Regions from separate parts of the Gracilibacillus xinjiangensis genome, predicted to be linked through region 2. Evidence: riboswitches for the same ligand, from Rfam matches in the RefSeq annotation. Region 2 holds a riboswitch; each other region holds the start of a gene.

Region 1 (5,078 bases), on a different contig from region 2:
TACGTTATTACATGACATAAGGTCACTCGAAACCGCAATAACGCCATCGATCGAACGTTTTTCCAAATCTCTGAGAATGATTGCTTGGTCCTCCGGTTTATACCAATCGAGGTGAATATGTGCATCAATCATTGCCGGTCCCTCTTAATGTCTGATAGATCGATTTCTTTATTTGTAAAAAGTCTTCTGTTAATGTTAAGGATTCGGCGCGCGGTCTGTTAAATGGGATGGTGATCTCTTGGATGACACTTGCTGGTCTTGCGCCTAAGACAAGTATTCGATCCGATAAGTAAATGGCTTCTTCGATGTTATGTGTGACAAATAATACGGATGGCCGCTCTTCTTCCCATATCGAAAGCAGCCATTTTTGCATATCCAGTCTTGTAAATTCATCAAGTGCTGAGAATGGCTCATCTAGGCAAATTAGTGATTGCGGGCTTAAAATACTGCGAACAAAGGCAACTCTTTGGCGCATTCCACCAGATAATTGAGCTGGAAAGTTATCGATATAATCTTCTAATCCTGCTCGTTTAAGCATCTCAATTGCTTTTTGTTTATCAGGCTTTTCAAACAGTTCCTGTGCCAAAATGACATTCTCTAGCACTGTTCGCCATGGAAAAAGGGAAGGAGACTGCGGCATATAGCTTATTGAGCCTTTTTTTCCGACAATGTCGTTCCCATCAATGGTGATTGTTCCATTGTCTGGTTGGTACAGTCCGCCAATCAGATGGAAGATCGTACTCTTTCCACTGCCGGAAGGGCCTAGTAATGAAACAAATTCTCCTTCATTTACTTTAAGATCGAGCTGTTCGAGAATGGTATCATTACCAAAGCTTTTGGTTAATTGCTTAATTTGTAATGTGCTCATCCATTCTCATCCTTTCTCCATTTAATCAATATTTTTTCTAAACCAATGATAAGCATGAAAAATAACAGACACAATATCATAATGAACAGAATCGCAACAAAGACCCGATCTGTTCGGAATGATGAAGAAGCGAGTGTCATATATACACCAATTCCCTGGTTGGCACCAAGCCATTCTGATATGACAGCACCCATTACACTATAGGTTGCTGAGATTTTCAATCCTGAAAAAATGGCTGGTAAAGCATGTGGAAGCTCTAGTTTAGTGAAGATTTGCTTGTTTGTTGCTCCAGCCATTTTCATATAATGGATTAACTCTGGACTTGTTTGCTTTAATCCATCGATTGTGGCGACGGCAATTGGGAAAAAACAGACAAGAATAATGATTAACAATTTCGGTGTAATTCCAAACCCAAACCAAATCACAAGGAGTGGTGCAAGCACAATGATCGGGATATTTTGTGACATTATTAATAAAGGGTATAATGCTTCCCTCAGCCTTGGTACTAAGTGAAGTGTCATCGCAATGAGCAAACCGATAATCACACCAGACAAAAATCCGTAAATGGTTAATTTGATTGTTGCGAAAATGTGATGCTGGTAATTGGACCAGCCTGCAATTGCCTCTGCTAATATGACTGTTGGTGCAGGTAAGATCCAGTCAGGTACTTGCAGCACTCTAGCAGCAAGCTCCCAAATTAGTATTATTGCAAAAATTACAGTGATCGGGAGCCATGATTTTTTGACCATCTATGCTGCCCCTCCTTTCTGAATGTCATTTATTCGGGCTTAATTGTATTTAGCTGTTAGGTCATCCATTGATGCCCTATCATCTGCTCTTGTGTAAATTTTCACCTGTGATATGTTGCTGGGACACCCAAGTTCCAGCATACGCTGATTCATTTTCTCAACGACTAATAATAACTCTCGTAAGTCGCCTTCCATGGTCGTTTCTAGCGGACCAACTTTATACGTCACTCCTGACGCTTGGATCACTTCAATTGCTGCATCCACAAATGGGATGACATCCTCCCCATTAGGGGTTTTCGGAATAATTTGTATACTTACTAACGCATTCGCCATATTGCTTCACTCCTTTGGTAAAAATTCATTAGTAAATGCTGATTCAGCATCTAATTCCTTTTCCAATAATCCATTTTCCAACATCCAGTCAGCATAATTTTCCCAAACCTCAGCTTGTTGTTCTCCCCATCTTGATGCATCATCCTGATACTTTGGTGATAGCCATTCCTGGCTTGCTTGTACGAGCTCTGGATCTAAATCTGGTACTGCTTCCATTAATATATCTGCAGCTTCACTAGGGTTATCGATCGCATACTCGTAACCTTTTGTCACTGCAGCCGTTAATGCCCGAACAGTGTCAGGATCATTTTCAATCATTTCCTCATTCGTGGTGATAACTGGAGTATAGTAATCTAGTTTTTCCGAATAATCCGTTAAATATAGCATATCAAGTTGAATACCTCTTAATTCTGCCTCAATACCTGTCCATCCATAATAAATCCAGGCAAAATCCACATCACGCTCTACCGCTGTGAAAAAATCTGTATTTCCCATATTAATAATATTTACATCTTCCACTGATGCATCTTCCTGTTTCATCAATGAGTCAATCACTGCTGCTTCTACCGGGGCGCCCCAACCGCCATAAGTTTTGCCAGCAAAATCTGCTGGAGATTTAATTCCTTTATCAACAGGTGCAGCAAATCCTGAGGTATTATGCTGAATTACAGCTGCTATTGAAACGATTGGAATATCTTGAACACGTGCTTCTGTTACAGCTTCCTGTGCGCTTATCCCGAATTCTGCCTGACCTGATGCGACAGTTTGATCAGCTCCTGCTTCACCAGGCATCACGATCTCCACATTTAGTCCTTCCTCTTCAAAATAGCCTTTATCTTTCGCGACATATAGACCTGTATGATTCGTATTTGGTGTCCAATCAAGTACAAATGTGATATCTTTTAATTCTTCTGTATTTTTTTCTTCTGCAGCTCCGTTTTCGTTGTCTCCACCGCATGCCGTTAAAAATAAAAGCATGCCAATTACTAAAATAAAAATTTTTTTCATGATTTTTTCCCCCTAATTTTTTTATTTAAGAGAACATATAGAAAAGCGCCCTAGACATTAGCCTAGAGCGCATATAGATTGCAAGATCCCATATGTTCCCTACGCTGGTTCTAACCAGATCAGGTTCTAAGGGTCAGTATCTTTTGGATACAATCTCAACTGGCAACACCAGTCCCCCTACATGTACATATTAAATTTCCTATCTACCTACTTTGGCATAAAACAACAAATATTTCAAGAGGTTTTCATCAATAAAGCAATTACCTTGCAACAAATTATTAAAGTTTGTTATGATAACAACTGTCTTGAAACTGAGATAATTAATATTTCTCATTCTGGAAGACAACTTTAAATGCAGAATTATAAGGAAGGGAAGTTTGAATCAATGGTAAAAGTAGCAGTAATTTATTATAGCTCGACTGGCACTAATTATCAGATGGCTAATTGGGCGGCAGAAGCAGCGAAAGAAGCTGGTGCAGAGGTAAAAGTGGTGCGTACAGAAGAATTGGCACCAGAAGCAGCAATTAACTCGAATGAAGCCTGGAAAAAACATGTAGAGGAAACGAAAGACGTACCTGTCGCAACTTCGGATGATATCGAATGGGCTGATGCGATAATTTTCAGTATGCCGACAAGATTTGGCAGTGTGCCATCCCAACTGAAACAATTTATTGACTCCCAAGGCGGCTTATGGGCGACTGGAAAAACAGCGAATAAAGTAGTGACTGCTATGGCCTCTGCATCGAATTCACACGGTGGCCATGAAGCGACATTATTAAACTTCTACACTACAATGATGCACTGGGGTGCGATTATTGTACCTCCAGGATATACTGACGAAAGTGCTTACGAGTCTGGAGGAAATCCTTACGGAACAAGTGTAACACAAGCACAAGATGGTTCTATGGTAGAAAATGTGGAAAATGCAGTGAAACACCAAGCAAGACGTGCCGTGGAAGTAGCATCAAAAATCCATGGCTAATTAAAAGAGAGGAGATTCTTTCCTCTCTTATTTAATTGATAAATCCGTTTCCAGGTAACTGTTCATTCTTACTAAATTACCAGCCTTGTAGAAATCGAAGACAATATTCGCCCCCTTACCTGACAATACAAGTTCCCCGTCTGGTTGCATTAATGTAATAGCAGCAATTGATTGTGCCTTACTACTTCTTACTTTATCAACAATCCCATTAATCTCTTCACGATCAGTAGTATCGAATAAAACATTATCTCCTGCTCTAACCAGCACCCTTGTGTAGATTTGTTCTGGTATAATCATTTCTGATAATTCTATTTCTGCCATCAGTAAGGATGTTGCTTCATTCGCATCACACCCAACTAGATCAAAAGAAATCATTTGGTCATCTGTTAAATAATATTCCAGTTGATCACAAGTAAATTGACTTATCTTATTATCTTCAGAGCCATATTGGTCTTGTGATCGATCAACTACGACACTAATTTGGCCATTTAAATACGAGTAAACCTTAAAAACGGGATCACCCTCAGTCGTATAATGTACCACTCTTATTTGCTTATCCATCCCATTTTGAATTGCTTGAACAAACAACTCTAGCTGAATTAAATTTTCGTAACGGGCCTGGTAAAATATTACATCATTTATCTCATCGGCCACTCTCTTTATATCGAGAGCCGTGCTCTGTCCAGGGTAAGACTCCGCAAGAGCATTATATGTGACTTCCACTTTCTCACCAATTTGAAACAAATCTAATGACTCTTGCTTCTCTAACTGAAAAATTATTGCATTCCCTGCTTTTACATAAGTTTCTTCAATAGGAATTTCCTCAAAAGGTTGCTGTATACTTTTCTCTACTACTAGAACACTTTCGTCGCTTATTTCTGCAATATAGCCAACCATCGTACTGTTATTTTCTCCTGGAATATTGTTATTCATTTGATCATGATTCGTGCCATCATTTAGTTTACTCGTACCGCATGCAACTAGAAATATAAGCAGAACACTAAATAAATATTTCAAACGAAAACACCCCGCTTTTTTTATTTTTATAGTCGTACAAAAATAAAAAAAGTTACATTCTTATCCCATGAAAAAAACCACCAGGCAATGCTAGTGGCTTTTCATCTAATATTCTAATGCT
Region 2 (5,078 bases):
CAAACCATAATGATCCCGCATTTGTCATATCATCTTTAATGCCAGGTGTACTGGTTACTTTCTTTCCACGAAGAATACCGGCGGAAATCAGCACCCAGCCTGCATGACAAATTTGCCCGATCGGCTTTTTCGCTTGATCCATAGCTCGCACCATCTCTAACACTTCCCGGTATCTGCGAAGTTTGTCCGGTGCCCATCCGCCCGGAACCAAAACAGCATCGTATTCCTCAGCGTTCACATCGGCAAATGCATAGTCAGATTCGGCTGGAACACCATATTTCCCAATATATTTCTTATTGGCTTCTTTTGCAACTAAATCAACTGCAGCCCCCTCTTCACGCAAACGTAAAACAGGATACCATAATTCTAAATCCTCAAAATCATCCTCCAATAATGCAATAACCTTCTTTCCTTCTAAACGCATAGGGTTTATACCTCCTTTTCTTATAGTTTATCAAAATTACTGCATACATTTCGAATAAGAAGGCATGAACTCAGCATATTTTCGGAAAAGCTCTGCTGTTTCGGTTGGTTTTTCTGCCAGACTGATAGCAGAAATAACAGAAACACCATCTGCACCCGCTCTTCTTAGGCGAAAAACATGGCTAAGTTTAATCCCGCCAATTGCCACAACGGGTATCCCTCCAACTATTGACCGAATGGAAGCCAATCCCTCCTCTCCAATCGGTTGTTTCGCATCTTCTTTCGTTTGGGTACCATAAATGGGGCCTACCCCAATATAGTCCGCCCCATCTTGCATCGCTTGATAAGCTTCTGCCTCATTCGTTGCCGAAACACCAAAAATCCAATCTTGCGGACACCTTTTCTTTAAATCGACTAGTGGCTCATCGTCTTGGCCGACATGGACACCATCCGCTTCTACTTCCAGAGCTAAATCAACTTCATCGTTTATAATAAAAGGGACATTGTATTTATGGCATAATCGTTTCATTTCAATAGCTAAATTTCGCTTATTCTTTCCAGTCAGTGCTTCTTTTCCTTTTTCACGAAATTGAAAAAGAGTAATACCGCCAATTAACGCGTCTTCTAAAACGATTAATGGATCTCTTTGTGTGTTATTACTACCCATAATGAAATATACTTGCAGTAATTCCGGATTCATCAAGCGTGACCACTTCCTAATCGACTCACTAAAATTTTCTCCTTGCTTTTTAATACATCTTCAGATATTGCATAAAGTTGATTAAGTAATTCGACTTGAAAATCACCAGGTAGACTAGCTTTTGAAGCAGCTTCCTCTGCAGCTATACCATAACAACTAATTGCTCTTGTCGCTGCTTTAAAAGTTTCTTTCTCTACAGCCAGAAATGCAGCAACAACCGATGACAGTAAACATCCGGCTCCCGTAACTTTCGTCAATAATGGATGACCATTCGAAATAATTGCTTTATCTTTTCCGTCTGTAACGAAGTCTAATGCCCCAGTAATCGCTAACGGTATATGTAATTGCTCGTATGCCACTTGCAATAATTCTTCCATGTCAAAGTCCCCCGATGCATCGACACCTTTCACTTCTGCAGAAACGCCCGCCAAATTAGCAATTTCCCCCGCATTTCCCCGTATGATACTTACCTTTACTTGGTCCAAAATGGTCTGTGCTGATTTTGTTCGAAATGTTGTCGCCCCAGCCCCAACCGGATCTAACACAACAGGTATTCCCGCTTTATTCGCTGCCTTCCCCGCTATAATCATTGCCTCTACTTGTTCTTTTGTCAGTGTCCCTATATTTAACACTAATGCATTTGCAATGCTAGCCATTTCCTCCACTTCTTCTCTTGCGTTTGCCATTACAGGCGAGGCACCTAATGCATATAATCCATTTGCAGTAAAATTAGTAACAACTAAATTAGTGATATTATGGATTAATGGTTGTTGCTCTCTTATTTTATCTAAAAAATATGTCATCCTATTTCTCCTCCTGACTCGGTAACCCTTTTAATCGATATCCCCAATGGTTAGTTGGTCCATTTCCATTTCCTAATTGTAAAGAATATTTAATTGCATCAGTAATGAATCCTTTTCCTATTTCTACTGCTTGTTTAATAGACTTACCTTTCGCCAGCTCTGCTGTAATAACCGCAGAAAACGTACAGCCTGTGCCGTGCGTGTGATGTGTATCGATCCTTTCTGTTGTAAAATACGTATATTCCTTCCCATCAAAAAGCACATCCTTTGCATCACCTTCAAGGTGACCACCCTTTACAACAGCGGCTTTTGCTCCAAGCTCTTTAACAATTAATTTCGCTGCTTTCTCCGCGTCTTCAAGTGTACTGATTGGAAATTCTACTAAGAACTCCGCTTCCGGGACATTTGGAGTGACAACTGTTGATAATGGGATAAGTAAATTGCGAATAACTGATCGAGACTTCTCCTCCATTAATGTGTGCCCACTCTTAGCAACCATTACAGGATCAATTACATACGGGACATCTGCTTTTCTTAATTTCCCAGCAATTAGCTCCATCATTTCAATTGTTGAAATCATACCAGTCTTCACAGCGTCCGGCTTGATATCTTCCCACACTGCATCAAATTGTTTTTCAATAAAAGAGACAGGCAAGTGCTCTACTTGTTGAACACCTAGTGTGTTTTGGGCAACAACAGAGGTAATCACACTCATTCCATACACTTCTCTCTCTTGAAATGTCTTCAAATCGGCTTGAATTCCGGCACCACCTGATGGGTCTGTACCTGCGATAGTAAGTGCACTTCTTATTTTCATACAAAAACCTCCCCTAATTTCTAATCCAATCAAAATCTTAAAAAGAAAAAACCGTTCCATTGGAAATGGAACGGTTCTATGAATATGCTCTATTCTTCTTAACCTATCCCACTTTCCTACGCTGGTGTTAACCAGTTCAGGTTCAAAGGGATCGAGAAACACTATTCTCATCTCAGCCATTCGAATGGCACCCCTAGCGGATTATATATTTAGTTGTCCAATTAAAGCAGAAACTTAAATTATCAAGTGAACTAATTAATAAGTCCAAATGAACTTAGTGGCCAAATACGCATTTTGACATCACCGATTACCGAATCCTTATCAATAAAACCAAATGAGCGGCTATCCTTACTAACTTTACGGTTATCACCTAATACAAAAAATGTATCTTCAGGAACTACTTCTTCCCCAGTCAACTCATACAAAGTAAAATCTGGTGTCAGTTTTTCACCTTCAGCTAAATTACTTTTATGTTCATCCAAATATTCTTCCTCAAATGTTTCCCCATTAATGATTAATTGGTCATCTTTCATTTCAATTGTATCACCAGGGAAACCTATTACTCTTTTGACATAATTATCGTCTGTATCTGGTGCTTTAAATGCAATCTCATCAAAGCGGTCGATTTGACTGATTTTACTTAAGATAATCCTGTCGCCATCTTCTAAGTTAGGCAACATTGATTCACCTTTCACAATTGATGGTGTAATCAAGAAATGACGGCACAATAACACAATGACCACAGCAATCAATAATGCTTTCAACCATGACAATAATTCAGCAACAAATTTATTATCCATTGTCTACCTTCTTTCACTATGATATCAAAAAATTTCCTAAATAATTGGAGTATGTTATTCTTATAAGCATTGCAGCTCAGTCTTATCCACTTACTTATTTTAACATAAATTTATATTGTATAGTGTATTTAAATTATCTAAACAATACAATCGAGCAAAAAACAGGAAATAAGGAGCAGAAATATGCCAACCAACCAAAAATGGAAGTACAGTCTATTTATAACAGGAATTATTATTCTTGCATTTAATTTACGACCCGCAATAACCTCTGTAGGGCCTATTATTGGAATTATTCGCGATGAACTACTTCTTGATAATTGGAATGTAGGTTTGATTACAAGTTTGCCATTATTAGCATTTGCCTTCATATCACCAATTGCCCCTAGAATTGCAAACAAAACCGGAAATGAAAAAGCACTCTTATATGGGTTAATTATTTTACTTAGCGGCATTTTAATCCGATCACTTGCTACTTTACTATTTTTATACATTGGCACAACATTAGTAGGTGTAGGAATAGCGATTATCAATGTTATTCTGCCGAGCTTAATTAAAGGAAGCTTCCCAACGAAAATCGGTTTAATGACAGGACTATATACAACATCTATGTCTATTTTTGCCGCTTTCGGATCAGGTTTTTCTGTACCCTTAACAGTTGACTACGGATTAGGGTGGAATATTACCTTGGCTAGTTGGGGTATTATTACAGTTATAGGTATTATCATTTGGCTTGTTGCTATGAGAAACTCACCAGCAGAACATGAGGTGAAATTATTCGAACCAAGCGGCAAGAGATTATTACGTTCAGGGATTGCATGGCAAGTAACTTTTTTTATGGGGTTACAATCCTTTTTATTTTATGTGACCATCTCCTGGTTAGCTGAGATCTTAACAGCGAAGGGATACGATGTGACAACAGCTGGATGGTTTGTTGCATACATGCAATTGATCAGCTTACCAGCGACTTTCCTAACCCCTATTATTGCTGGCAAATTAAAAGATCAAAAAGTTGTTGTATATGTATTCGGAGCCTGTGCCATTATTGGATACAGCGGATTGCACTTCAATCCTTCCATTGCTTTAATCACACTCTTAATAACATTAATCGGATTCGCTCTTGGAGCAAGTATCAGTTTAGCACTTGCACTATTAGGTTTACGAACAGAAAACGCTCGACAAGCGGCAGAATTGTCTGGAATGGCTCAATCATTTGGTTATCTTCTGGCATCAATCGGACCTATTTTTATTGGCTTTATGTTTGACCTAACAGGTAACTGGAATTCGGCAATTACCTTTATATTGCTGGTCTCACTTATTATGGTTGCTTTTGGTGTGGGAGCAAGCCGGAACAAATATGTATTATAATTATTTACTTTTTTTCCTTTCAGGCATATAATGAATACTTACTTAATTATTTAGAATGGGGGCAAAGAAATGAAGAAATTAATTGCCCTGGCACTTATATTTCTAATCATTTTCGCACCAGCCCAACTATATGAAAATAATTCTACAGAACATGCAGTAAATCTGAAAAC
Region 3 (5,078 bases), on a different contig from region 2:
ACAATAACCATTTCATTGAATAACCTGTCATAAAAAAATATAGGAAAGATAATCCGATAACAAAATAGATATGAAAATGAATATAATCTACAAATAATAAACCAACAAACAATAAAACAAGAAGGAAAAGTTTTAGTGACGGATTTACATAATGAAGCCATGTTATTTTCGGATTAAGTTCCAATAGCACTTTGCTTTCCCTCCATTCCTTCTGTATTACGTAACCGATACACTCCCGCTAATTTACCAGCATCAATGATCCACTCTGTTGTAGCAAAGTAATTCCTAATATGAAGATCATGAGTAACCATTAATATCGTCGTTCCATCATTGGAAAGAGTTAAAAAATAATCTAACATGCGAAAAGTATTAGCAGCATCTTGTCCAAATGTAGGTTCATCTAATAGTAAGATCTTCGGTCGCATAATAGTTACCGTTGCGATACTTAAACGTTTCATTTGTCCAACAGATAATTGAAAGGGATGTTTATTTTTCACGTGTTCTAATTGAAAAACAGCCAATTGATCTCTAATTCTCTGTTCACACGCTTCATTAGTTAGCTGGCAATCACGTAATGAAAAAGCTAATTCCTCGTATACTGTATTTGTTACGAATTGCAATTCAGGATTCTGAAAGACAAACCCAACATATCGATAAAAAGCCTTATCTTGTTTGATCGAATAGTTTATTTCACCTTTTGTTTTGATTAGTTTTGCTAAAGCTTGTAGAAGTGTACTTTTTCCTGATCCATTTTTACCTGTAATTGTAATCCATTCTCCCTTGTTAACTATTGCGTTCTCTACATGGATTAAGCCCTTCTTACTCCTATATCCGGTTAAGTGATGTATTGTCATTTCAGGCACTGGTTTTTCAGCATACTGGAGATAGGATGGAATATTTTCTTCCCAAACTCCTGGATACCAAATTCCGTATTGCCGAAAGAGATCTTTATAATGATTGATGACGTAATTCGGTTCCCCATCTGCAACAATGGCACCTTGAGAATCCAACATGATCATCCTGTCAGCAAAATCATAAACATGTTCTATCTTATGTTCCACAATGATAACCGTTTTATCTGAAGCTATCTTCCTAACTGATTCCCATACTTGTTGTGTTCCTTCGCTATCTAACATTGCTGTTGGCTCATCTAAAAACATAACATCTGGCTGTAATGCGAGTGTACTAGCAATTGCTAACCTTTGTTTCATTCCACCAGACAATTTGTCAATCTTCGTATGAGACTCAGGTAAAACTAAACCTACTTTTTCCATATAGAATTGAATTCGATCAGACATTTCCTCATGCGGTATTTGAAGATTTTCTAATACAAAAGCTATCTCTTCATCAACATACGGCATACAAAATTGGGTATCAGGATCTTGAAAAACATAGCCAGAATGTTTCGATAATTTACTATCCGCACACTTCATGGGGATTTCTACAGAGTGTGGAATAATACCTGCAAGTATCTTGAGCAATGTTGATTTCCCCGCTCCGGATGGTCCAACCAAAAGTACCTTCTCCCCTTTATTTATAGAAAGCGAGAAATCCTTAAATAAAAAGGACTTCTCATCAGGAAACTTAACTTTTAACCCTTCTATACTCACTTCAACTTGATCCATTCTCTCACCTTACCTCTTCATCCAGTGCCTGGTAATGCTTCTGATTAACTGGTCTAACTAAGTTTGTTACACCTGTTTTCTCTAAAGCTTTCACTAGATAAAATGCAAAAAAACCAGTAATAACTATTGCACCGAGTGTCCTGAATACAATTAAAAGGGTTAAGTTCCACCAGACTAGTTCCTGTATATAGCCATAATAAGTATCTAACCAAAGGGAACCAATCGTTGCCCCAATTGCCGCAAGACACATCACAAAAATACGGTGATTCTTATAACGGAATATTGCAAATATCAGTTCACAGCCCAGTCCTTGTACTAGACCATATAACAGAAGGCTAATTCCCCACTGACCACCAAATAGAAATTCTCCTTGTGCTGCAGCTAATTCTGCCAGGAGAGCAACACCTGGTTTTCTGATAATTAAGAATGCGACAGTTGCTGCCATAAACCACATCCCATAAACTAATTGGTCAATGTGTAATCCAAATACGGAAAGAGTATTATATAATGGACCCCAGATTTTATATATCACACTAAATACGATTGCAATAACAATGGTAACTAAAATATCTGTAAGAGTTAGTTTATTTTTCATTAGCTAACATTCCTTTCGATAATACAGTCTCCCATGTCTCCATTTGATACGCCATTTCCCAAAACAGTAATTCATAATTACTGCTAATAACAAAATGTTCCTTCATCCGTTCTTGATCCGCTTCTGTAACTTGACTGGCTATTTCGTCCAAGCGATCAATTTGTTCGTTCACTAAATTACCAAACCAGTCACCGCCATATGCGGAAATCCATTTTTGATAGACAGGATGGTCCGGCTTACAATCTTTTAATTTTTCCCCAACCTCAAAATAAAGCCAATAACAAGGAAGTATTGCTGCAATTACATCACCTAGATGTCCTTCATATGCAGCACGATACATATGTGAAGTGTAAGCATATGCGGTGGGTGATGGCTTAAAAGCTGCCTTCTCTTCTTTTGTAATACCTAAAATGTCCGAAAAGCTTCGATGTAACTCTAGTTCGGCTTCATATGTACCTTGAGCATGTGATGCCATACGATAGGTGCTCTCGAGTGAATTCGCCTTGGCTGCACCTAATGATTGGATACGGGCAAAATGGGATAAATAATATGCATCCTGCAGGACATAGTATTTAAAACAATCAATGGGTAAGGTCCCTTGACCAATTCCTTGTACAAATGGATGGTCAAAACTTGCCTGCCAAATCGGATCAACTTCTATTCGTAAAATTTCTGAAAACTTCATTTCATTTCCTCCCTTTATTTAACCACAAAAAACCACTATCATTACCAACGTAAAGATAGTGGTCATAAATACAGAAAAATTTATGATAAATAAAGGATAATCCTTCGCCACTTCCCTACGCTGGTATAAACCAGATCAGGTTCTAAGGGTCTTAAAGTAATACTTTAATCTCAGTCTTTAAAAGACACCCCTAGTGGAATTACGGGTTATATAATTTCGTCTCTACTATAACAGATATTGCTAACTTGTCAATACAATTTTTAACAAAAAATGAATTCATTCAATACTCAGTCATTTACTTTGCTGCCGAGATCCCTTCACCTGTTCGACGGAATGGGCTTATATTCCAGGTTTATATTTCAAATTTTTGAACAACACCGTGAAGCTTTTTAGACAGGTCATTTAATTCAGTAATATTAGTGATAATTTGATTCATTGATTGACTTGTTTGTTCTGACGTAGCAGTGGTTTCTTCGATACCCGCAGCTGATTGTTCGGATATCGATGCAACCTCTTGTAAAGCTCCATTCATTCCTTGGCTGCTTGAAGTTATTTCAGTTAAGTTTTCAGAGATGTTTTGTATATTTTCTACAACTAATTTAACCGCATGATTTATTTCTTCAAAGGTTCGACCTGTTTCTTCAATCTGTGATGTTCCTTCTTTGACTTCTCTATATCCGCCTATCAGGGAATTTGATACAGTTGTTGTCTCGTCCTGAATACTGTGTACAATGACTGTAATATCTTTCACAGAGATACCTACTTGCTCAGCTAGTTTACGCACTTCGTCTGCAACTACCGCAAAACCTTTGCCATGCTCCCCAGCTCTTGCCGCTTCAATTGCAGCATTTAATGCAAGTAAGTTAGTTTGTTCAGCGATTTCTTTAATAACGGAGATTAGCTTCGTGATCTCATGAGATTTGCTGTCAAGCACTTTCATTTTATCAACTGCTTCTGTAACAATTTGATCAATCCGTTCCATTTGTGCAATAGATTGTCCCATTAAGTTCTTTCCATCCGTTATCAGCACCTCTGCAGAAGATGTAGAATTTGCAATTGATTCAGCGTTTTCGTTTGTTGTCATTATTTTTTCACTGAATTTTTGCATCTCTTCCGTTAATTCACTTAAAAAGTTTGCTTCATTATCCGATCCTTTGGCTAACCCTTCCATTGTAAGTGATACTTGCTCAGCACCTGTATGTACCTCTTTGGCACTAGCTTTTAGTGCAGTACTTCGTTCACTGACGACATCAGAGATATCAGTAATATGTTGAATCATGTTACTTAAATTCTCTCTCATTGTATTAATTGCATTAATCAGTTTACTAATCTCGTCTTTTCCTTTGTATTTGATGTTCTCTATGTTTAATTTACCTGCTGCAATCTGATTACTATATTCAATTACTTTCTGTAAGTTACTGGATATATTTCTGCTAATAAAGAAAACGGCTAAACAACTTAATATTATGGATACAATAATAGAAACAATGAGCGTAGTATATGTATTACTCTGAGCAATCTCAGCTTTTGCTACAGCTTGTTCCATATCTTGATTAATAATATCAACAAGTACTTCTAAAACTGCCACCGTTTCTAACTGTAGTTGGTTTAAACTTTGTGCATTTCTTTTCGCTGTAACAAAATCATTTACTTCAACAGCAGGAATTACATCGCTTACAAAAGTGTCATTCATTTTATTCATATTCGTAATAACAAGAGTAAATAATTCATTTGATTCTGGCGTATCCATATATTGTTCTAACTCTGCTGTAAGAAGGTCAAATTGATGTCTTCTATCTTCATACTCCGAAACAAACGATTGTGTGGAATAATGAACGTAATTAGCGACCCTTAACCCCATTGATTCAGTTAATGTACTCATTTGTGAAATATCCAAAGCAATTTTACTTCTTTTTTCTATTTCTTGAATATTATTACCTACATCTTTCACTAATCCTGTTGCGTAAATGGTCGATATACTAAATAAAATAATAACTGCCGCAAATGATAACGCTATCTTTTTACCTATACTTAAATGGTTAAATAAATGAACATTACGTAATTTAATCCTTTTAACTTCATTACCTTTGACTTTCTTTCTCACAATAATCCCCCCAGGATGTGTACAAAATTTATGTAGAATGAATATGTTGACTTCTCATTACATTGTATC
Region 4 (5,078 bases), on a different contig from region 2:
GCAATACGAACAGCTTCTTCAGCATTTTTTGCTCCTGCTGTATTTGGTAAAAAGCGATACTTTTTCAGATCAATTTTTTCTAAGAAATTCGGCTGCTCTGCATCAAAGATATTCATTCTCCTAACAGCAAAGGTTAATACTTCCGTCTCGGAAACCTCTACAGCTTTTTTCTGTATCTCATAATCCGGATATTTTCCTGTTCCTAACAATAATCTTGAGGTGAACTGAAATTTCCCTACTTTTAACATGATTATCCTCCTCCAACAAAATGTACGATTTCTAATTGGTCTCCATTTGAGACACTTACTTTCTTATGATCTTGTTTTTTTAATATGGTTTGATTGTGTTCTACAATTAATGATTTGTCAGTTAGGCCTAAAGCTGTGATTAATTCTTCTATATTTTTCACATCTGTTTGCAATTCTAATGGATCTCCATTAATAATCAGCTTCATCTTCGATAACACACCCTTTACACAAATGCTCGCTGCACTCTGTTTAGAGCAAAGCTTGCAGCATATTTAGCAGCTGCTTTTCCTTCGATTAAATCCGCTACCATCATTCCTGTAATCGGTGACAACAAGATGCCATTGCGATAATGCCCTGCAGCAACATATACTCCATCCCTGCCAGGCACCTCTCCTATATAAGGAAAACCATCGCTAGTTTGTGGTCGAATTCCTGCCCAGAAGTGCTCTAACTGTGCATGTTCGATAGCAGGGATAATTTTCCTTGCTTTTGTTAGTAATTGTTGTACACCTTTCACACGAACCGTTTTATCTGTAATACCATGAAGAGATGTAGCACCGATGATAATGCTGCCATCATTTTTTGGTACTAAGTAGCATCCATCAGAGAATATCGTACTTTCGATTAATGGCTGGTCTGGTCTTACCGAAATGCATTCCCCTTTTACAGGAGTAATAGCTAAATCATAAGGTAACCACTTGGTTGTATCTTTACCTGTTGCCATCACTATTTGATCAGAATAATATAGACCATTTGTTGTTCTTACACCTTTTAGGCCATTTTCCTGTTCGATCAATTCACTAACTTGGGTATGTTCTAACAACACTGCTCCATGGTTTCGTGCAGCTTTAGCAAAAGCTAGTGTTAATTGAGGGGCAGAAACCTGACCATCATCAGGAAAAAATAAAGCAGCAAGGAAATTTCCTGTTAATCTTCTCTCTTTTAATAACGCAGCCTTCTGGGTAAGGAGAAGAGCTGACTCACCAGCTTTTCCTTGAAACCTGGCAATCTCTTTCAATTCAATCAATTGTTTCTCAGTAAATGCTAACTTCATCGTTCCTTTTTGGATTAATCCAATATTAATTCCACTCGCTTCTTCTAATTCCCTTGACAATTCAGGAAAAAAAGCACGGCTTTGTCTTGCAAAGTGAAATAATGCACTATCTGAAGAGAATTCCAACTGTGCTCCTAACATACCTGCAGCAGCACTTGATGCACCACTTCCGATTACATCATTTTCTATTACCAGGACCCGATATCCTCTTTTGCTTAATTGATAAGCAATCGAACAACCAATTACGCCACCACCTACAACAATTTGATCATAATGTTCTCTCAAAATGTTCCTCCTCCCAATGATTGAATCTTTCATAATAAGCCTTTGCCGCTTGCAAAGGCGCAGGCGATTCCCAAAAAGCGGAGATCATCGCTAATCCTTTTGCCCCTGCACCCAAGACTTCCTCCACTTGCTCTGGATGGATTCCTCCCACTGCAATTGTTGGGATGGAGATAGATTTTGCAACACGCTGTAATGCTTGAATTCCTCTAGGCTTTACTCCTTGTTTCGATTTACTGTGGTAGATGTGTCCATATAAAATAAAGTCAGCACCATCTTTTTCCGCTTTCCAAGCTTCTTCGATTGAATGTACAGATTTACCTATTTTTAAATCTGGAAATTGTTTTTTCACTAATGTTACCGGCAGACTATTGTAAGCTAGTTGAACACCAGTACACCCTTTCATCACAGCAAGGTCAACTCGATCATTTATGATGACTTTAGATAATGGGATACCGATACCTGCTAAGAAATCAAGTATTTGCATTAGTTCTGCAGCAGTTTTTGATTTTTCTCTTACATGAATATAATCAAAATAATGATGCATCGTTCTTAATTGTGCTAGTTCCTTTTTTGTTGATTTTCCATTCGTGATCAGGTGAATCCCTTTCATAGCAAAACCTCCAATCCATCCATATAGTGAGGAAAATGGCAGAAAAAAACCACCCTTCCAGTAAAGAAGAGTGGTGTTATGATTTCATAAGTAAAGTACTCACTTGTTCCACCACTTCCCTCCGCTAGTGTTAACCAGATCAGGTTCAAAGGGTCCGAATAAATTCGTCTCAGCCGCATAAGGCTCCCCTAGTGTTCAATCAATTATTCAATTAAAGGATATATCGCTTACATATACAGCATAACATATAATTGGAATTCCCGCCAATATCTATTCATGTCAAATGTTTATTTTACTCGAATATGGGAAGATATATATTAGAAAGAAAATAATGAAAGGATGTTATTACAAATGGCACAAGATCAAGAAAAACTGCAACAGTTATTAGATGGATTGAATGTTGATTTAGCAAACGAATATGCTGCAACTATCATGTACACGTATCACGCATCAGTGGTTTCAGGACTATACCGCTCATTATTAAAACCATTTTTTGAAGATGAAATTAATGATGAGATCGGACACGCTTTATACTTATCAGATAAGATTAAAACATTAGGTGGAACGCCTACAACTACTCCTGCAAAAGTAGAACAATTAACGGATGTACAGGAAATGTTAGAAGCTACACTAAAAGCGGAAACAGAAACAATTGAACGATATGAAAAACGTAAAAAACAAGCAGAAGAATTAGGATTTACAGAACTGGTTGTAAAATTAGATGATATGATTGCAGATGAAACACACCATAAAGAAGAAACAGCAAGATTACTTTCAGACAAATCATTTTTTAGCTAACCCTCTCCCATTATTTATAGATAGAAAACAGACTTCCAGTACAATCTGGAAGTCTGTTTTCTTTTTCCCGCTATGTTATAATTACTCGAAAAAGGAGGGGAAACCATGCTTCACGAATTATTTCAGGAAATAGATAATAATTATGATGAGATGATTGAAATCCGCCGATATTTACACCAGCATCCCGAGCTGTCTTTCCATGAATACAAAACAGCCAAATATATTCAGGAATTTTACAACAAATTGAACATACCTTTCCGGGCAAGTGTTGGAGGCAATGGTGTTGTTGCAAAACTTGTTGGTGCTAAACCCGGTAAAACGATTGCTCTAAGAGCGGATTTTGATGCCCTTCCAATAGAAGACGAAAAAAATGTCCCTTATCGCTCAAAGAATCAAGGGGTTATGCATGCATGTGCCCATGATGGTCATACCGCAACATTACTAACTATTGCGAAAGTACTAAATAAATATAAAGAACAACTTCCCGGCACGATTATATTTATTCATCAACATGCAGAAGAAGTAGCTCCTGGCGGTGCTCAGCCAATGATTGCTGATGGTGCCCTGGACGGAGTAGATTATGTATATGGTACACACCTTTGGACAAACACTCCTTATGGAATTGTTCAAACAGCACCAGGAAATTTTATGGCGGCTGCGGATAAGTTTACCATTACGATAAAAGGGAATGGCGGGCATGGAGGAATCCCGCATCAGACGAAAGATCCCATCGTCATTGGGTCACAGCTTGTCACTAATTTACAACAGATTGTTAGTCGAAAATTAGATCCATTGACTACTGCAGTTCTTTCTATCGGCAAATTTCATGCAGGGAACGCCTATAATGTTATACCGGATACAGCAGTAATGGAAGGAACGGTCCGAACATTTGATCCAGAATTACAACAACTGATTATTACTGAAATGGAAAAGATAATTAAAGGCACATGCCAAAGCTATGATGCAGATTATACATTTGATTATCAAAAAGGCTATCGTCCTGTTGTCAATCACTCCATCCATGCGGAACTAATTATTCAATCTGCGGAAAATTTGGAAGAAGTAAACAGCGCTGAAATGAGTGTTCCGAGTATGACCGGTGAAGATTTTGCATATTATTTAGAAGAAAGACCTGGGGCATTTTTCTTTACTGGTGCTCAAAAAAAAGACCAATTTGTACCACATCATCATCCAATGTTTGACTTTGACGAAAGAGCGATGAAGATTGCTGCCAAAACATTAATTAGTACAGTAATGGAAGCTAATCTACTCTAACCCCGCTACAAAAGAGGCTGGCAAAAGGAGTTAATCCATACTATAATCCGGACGGTTCAACTGAATTTGTCCGGATTATTTGCTTTCCAGGATCTATCATCCTCTATATGCCAGGTTACTGCTTTAGAAGAGAGACTTTCTATGGAATGGATGACCAAACCTAAACTTACCTTACGTGATGCCGTCTTTACAGGATGATCGTTGTTCCACTTATTCGTCTTGTAAACCATTAAAAGCTGAGGTGTTGCCCACGGAAAGCGAGTATTTTCCCCAGCGGTGAGCTAGCATTATCTATATTAGTACATTAGTGAGTGATATATACTTGTGTATTTATTGTTCGGTTGTTAGATTTTCTATTTTTGTTATGTTTCATCCCTCTTTATCTTCGATTAATCTTTGTATGAACATATTTCGGAATAAGGAAAATAGTAAAGATGATTGAAGCAACTACCATTAATCCGCCCGTTAAGTAACTTTCTACTATTAATAAGAAAATCGCAAACAATAACATTTGCACTGCCATTAATTGTTGAAGCCATTTAACAAACTCCTGTTGACGGACTTTTCGCGAGACAGGATACAAATCGAGCCAAAGAATTGTTGTATGATGCTTCCATAGTGGCATTAGTTGGATAATGGTCATATAGCTGAACAAAATAGCAAAGATAAGCTTAAGCCATATATTTGGAACAAAGAAAATCAGCAATGCCCCAATTATTAATAAACGGGTATAGATACCAAAATATTCACTACTTCTTGCACTTGTTAATCGGAATAAATAAGTGTAACTGTTTTTTTGATCAAATGG

What was found. A riboswitch is a leader RNA that binds a small molecule or an ion and turns the genes downstream of it on or off. The one in region 2 is predicted to bind thiamine pyrophosphate.
Region 1: it holds a riboswitch for thiamine pyrophosphate, as region 2 does, so the genes downstream of both, ACFOY7_RS10125 (ABC transporter substrate-binding protein) here and thiD (bifunctional hydroxymethylpyrimidine kinase/phosphomethylpyrimidine kinase) in region 2, are expected to answer to the same signal.
Region 3: it holds a riboswitch for thiamine pyrophosphate, as region 2 does, so the genes downstream of both, tenA (thiaminase II) here and thiD (bifunctional hydroxymethylpyrimidine kinase/phosphomethylpyrimidine kinase) in region 2, are expected to answer to the same signal.
Region 4: it holds a riboswitch for thiamine pyrophosphate, as region 2 does, so the genes downstream of both, ACFOY7_RS08855 (thiamine phosphate synthase) here and thiD (bifunctional hydroxymethylpyrimidine kinase/phosphomethylpyrimidine kinase) in region 2, are expected to answer to the same signal.

Annotation. Positions count from the first base shown of each region.
Region 1 is NZ_JBHSDT010000004.1:1,233,625-1,238,702, reverse strand. Features, by position in the region: gene ACFOY7_RS10145 (TatD family hydrolase) at 1-132, opposite strand, end outside; gene ACFOY7_RS10140 (ABC transporter ATP-binding protein) at 125-868, opposite strand; gene ACFOY7_RS10135 (ABC transporter permease) at 865-1,617, opposite strand; gene ACFOY7_RS10130 (thiamine-binding protein) at 1,657-1,950, opposite strand; gene ACFOY7_RS10125 (ABC transporter substrate-binding protein) at 1,957-2,958, opposite strand; TPP riboswitch at 3,038-3,147, opposite strand; gene wrbA (NAD(P)H:quinone oxidoreductase) at 3,344-3,940, shown strand; gene ACFOY7_RS10115 (DUF4362 domain-containing protein) at 3,968-4,957, opposite strand; gene ACFOY7_RS10110 (metal ABC transporter solute-binding protein, Zn/Mn family) at 5,063-5,078, opposite strand, start outside.
Region 2 is NZ_JBHSDT010000003.1:63,926-69,003, forward strand. Features, by position in the region: gene ACFOY7_RS03275 (type 1 glutamine amidotransferase domain-containing protein) at 1-424, opposite strand, end outside; gene thiE (thiamine phosphate synthase) at 461-1,123, opposite strand; gene thiM (hydroxyethylthiazole kinase) at 1,123-1,926, opposite strand; gene thiD (bifunctional hydroxymethylpyrimidine kinase/phosphomethylpyrimidine kinase) at 1,928-2,743, opposite strand; TPP riboswitch at 2,840-2,948, opposite strand; gene lepB (signal peptidase I) at 2,995-3,543, opposite strand; gene ACFOY7_RS03300 (CynX/NimT family MFS transporter) at 3,727-4,908, shown strand; gene ACFOY7_RS03305 (hypothetical protein) at 4,978-5,078, shown strand, end outside.
Region 3 is NZ_JBHSDT010000008.1:782,372-787,449, forward strand. Features, by position in the region: gene ACFOY7_RS15275 (energy-coupling factor transporter transmembrane component T family protein) at 1-190, opposite strand, end outside; gene ACFOY7_RS15280 (ABC transporter ATP-binding protein) at 174-1,625, opposite strand; gene ACFOY7_RS15285 (ECF transporter S component) at 1,630-2,220, opposite strand; gene tenA (thiaminase II) at 2,210-2,905, opposite strand; TPP riboswitch at 3,001-3,107, opposite strand; gene ACFOY7_RS15295 (methyl-accepting chemotaxis protein) at 3,258-5,009, opposite strand.
Region 4 is NZ_JBHSDT010000004.1:1,002,360-1,007,437, reverse strand. Features, by position in the region: gene ACFOY7_RS08870 (thiazole synthase) at 1-248, opposite strand, end outside; gene thiS (sulfur carrier protein ThiS) at 251-454, opposite strand; gene thiO (glycine oxidase ThiO) at 472-1,587, opposite strand; gene ACFOY7_RS08855 (thiamine phosphate synthase) at 1,571-2,197, opposite strand; TPP riboswitch at 2,297-2,397, opposite strand; gene ACFOY7_RS08850 (ferritin-like domain-containing protein) at 2,549-2,995, shown strand; gene ACFOY7_RS08845 (M20 family metallopeptidase) at 3,101-4,270, shown strand; gene ACFOY7_RS08840 (hypothetical protein) at 4,327-4,500, opposite strand; gene ACFOY7_RS08835 (ABC transporter permease) at 4,650-5,078, opposite strand, start outside.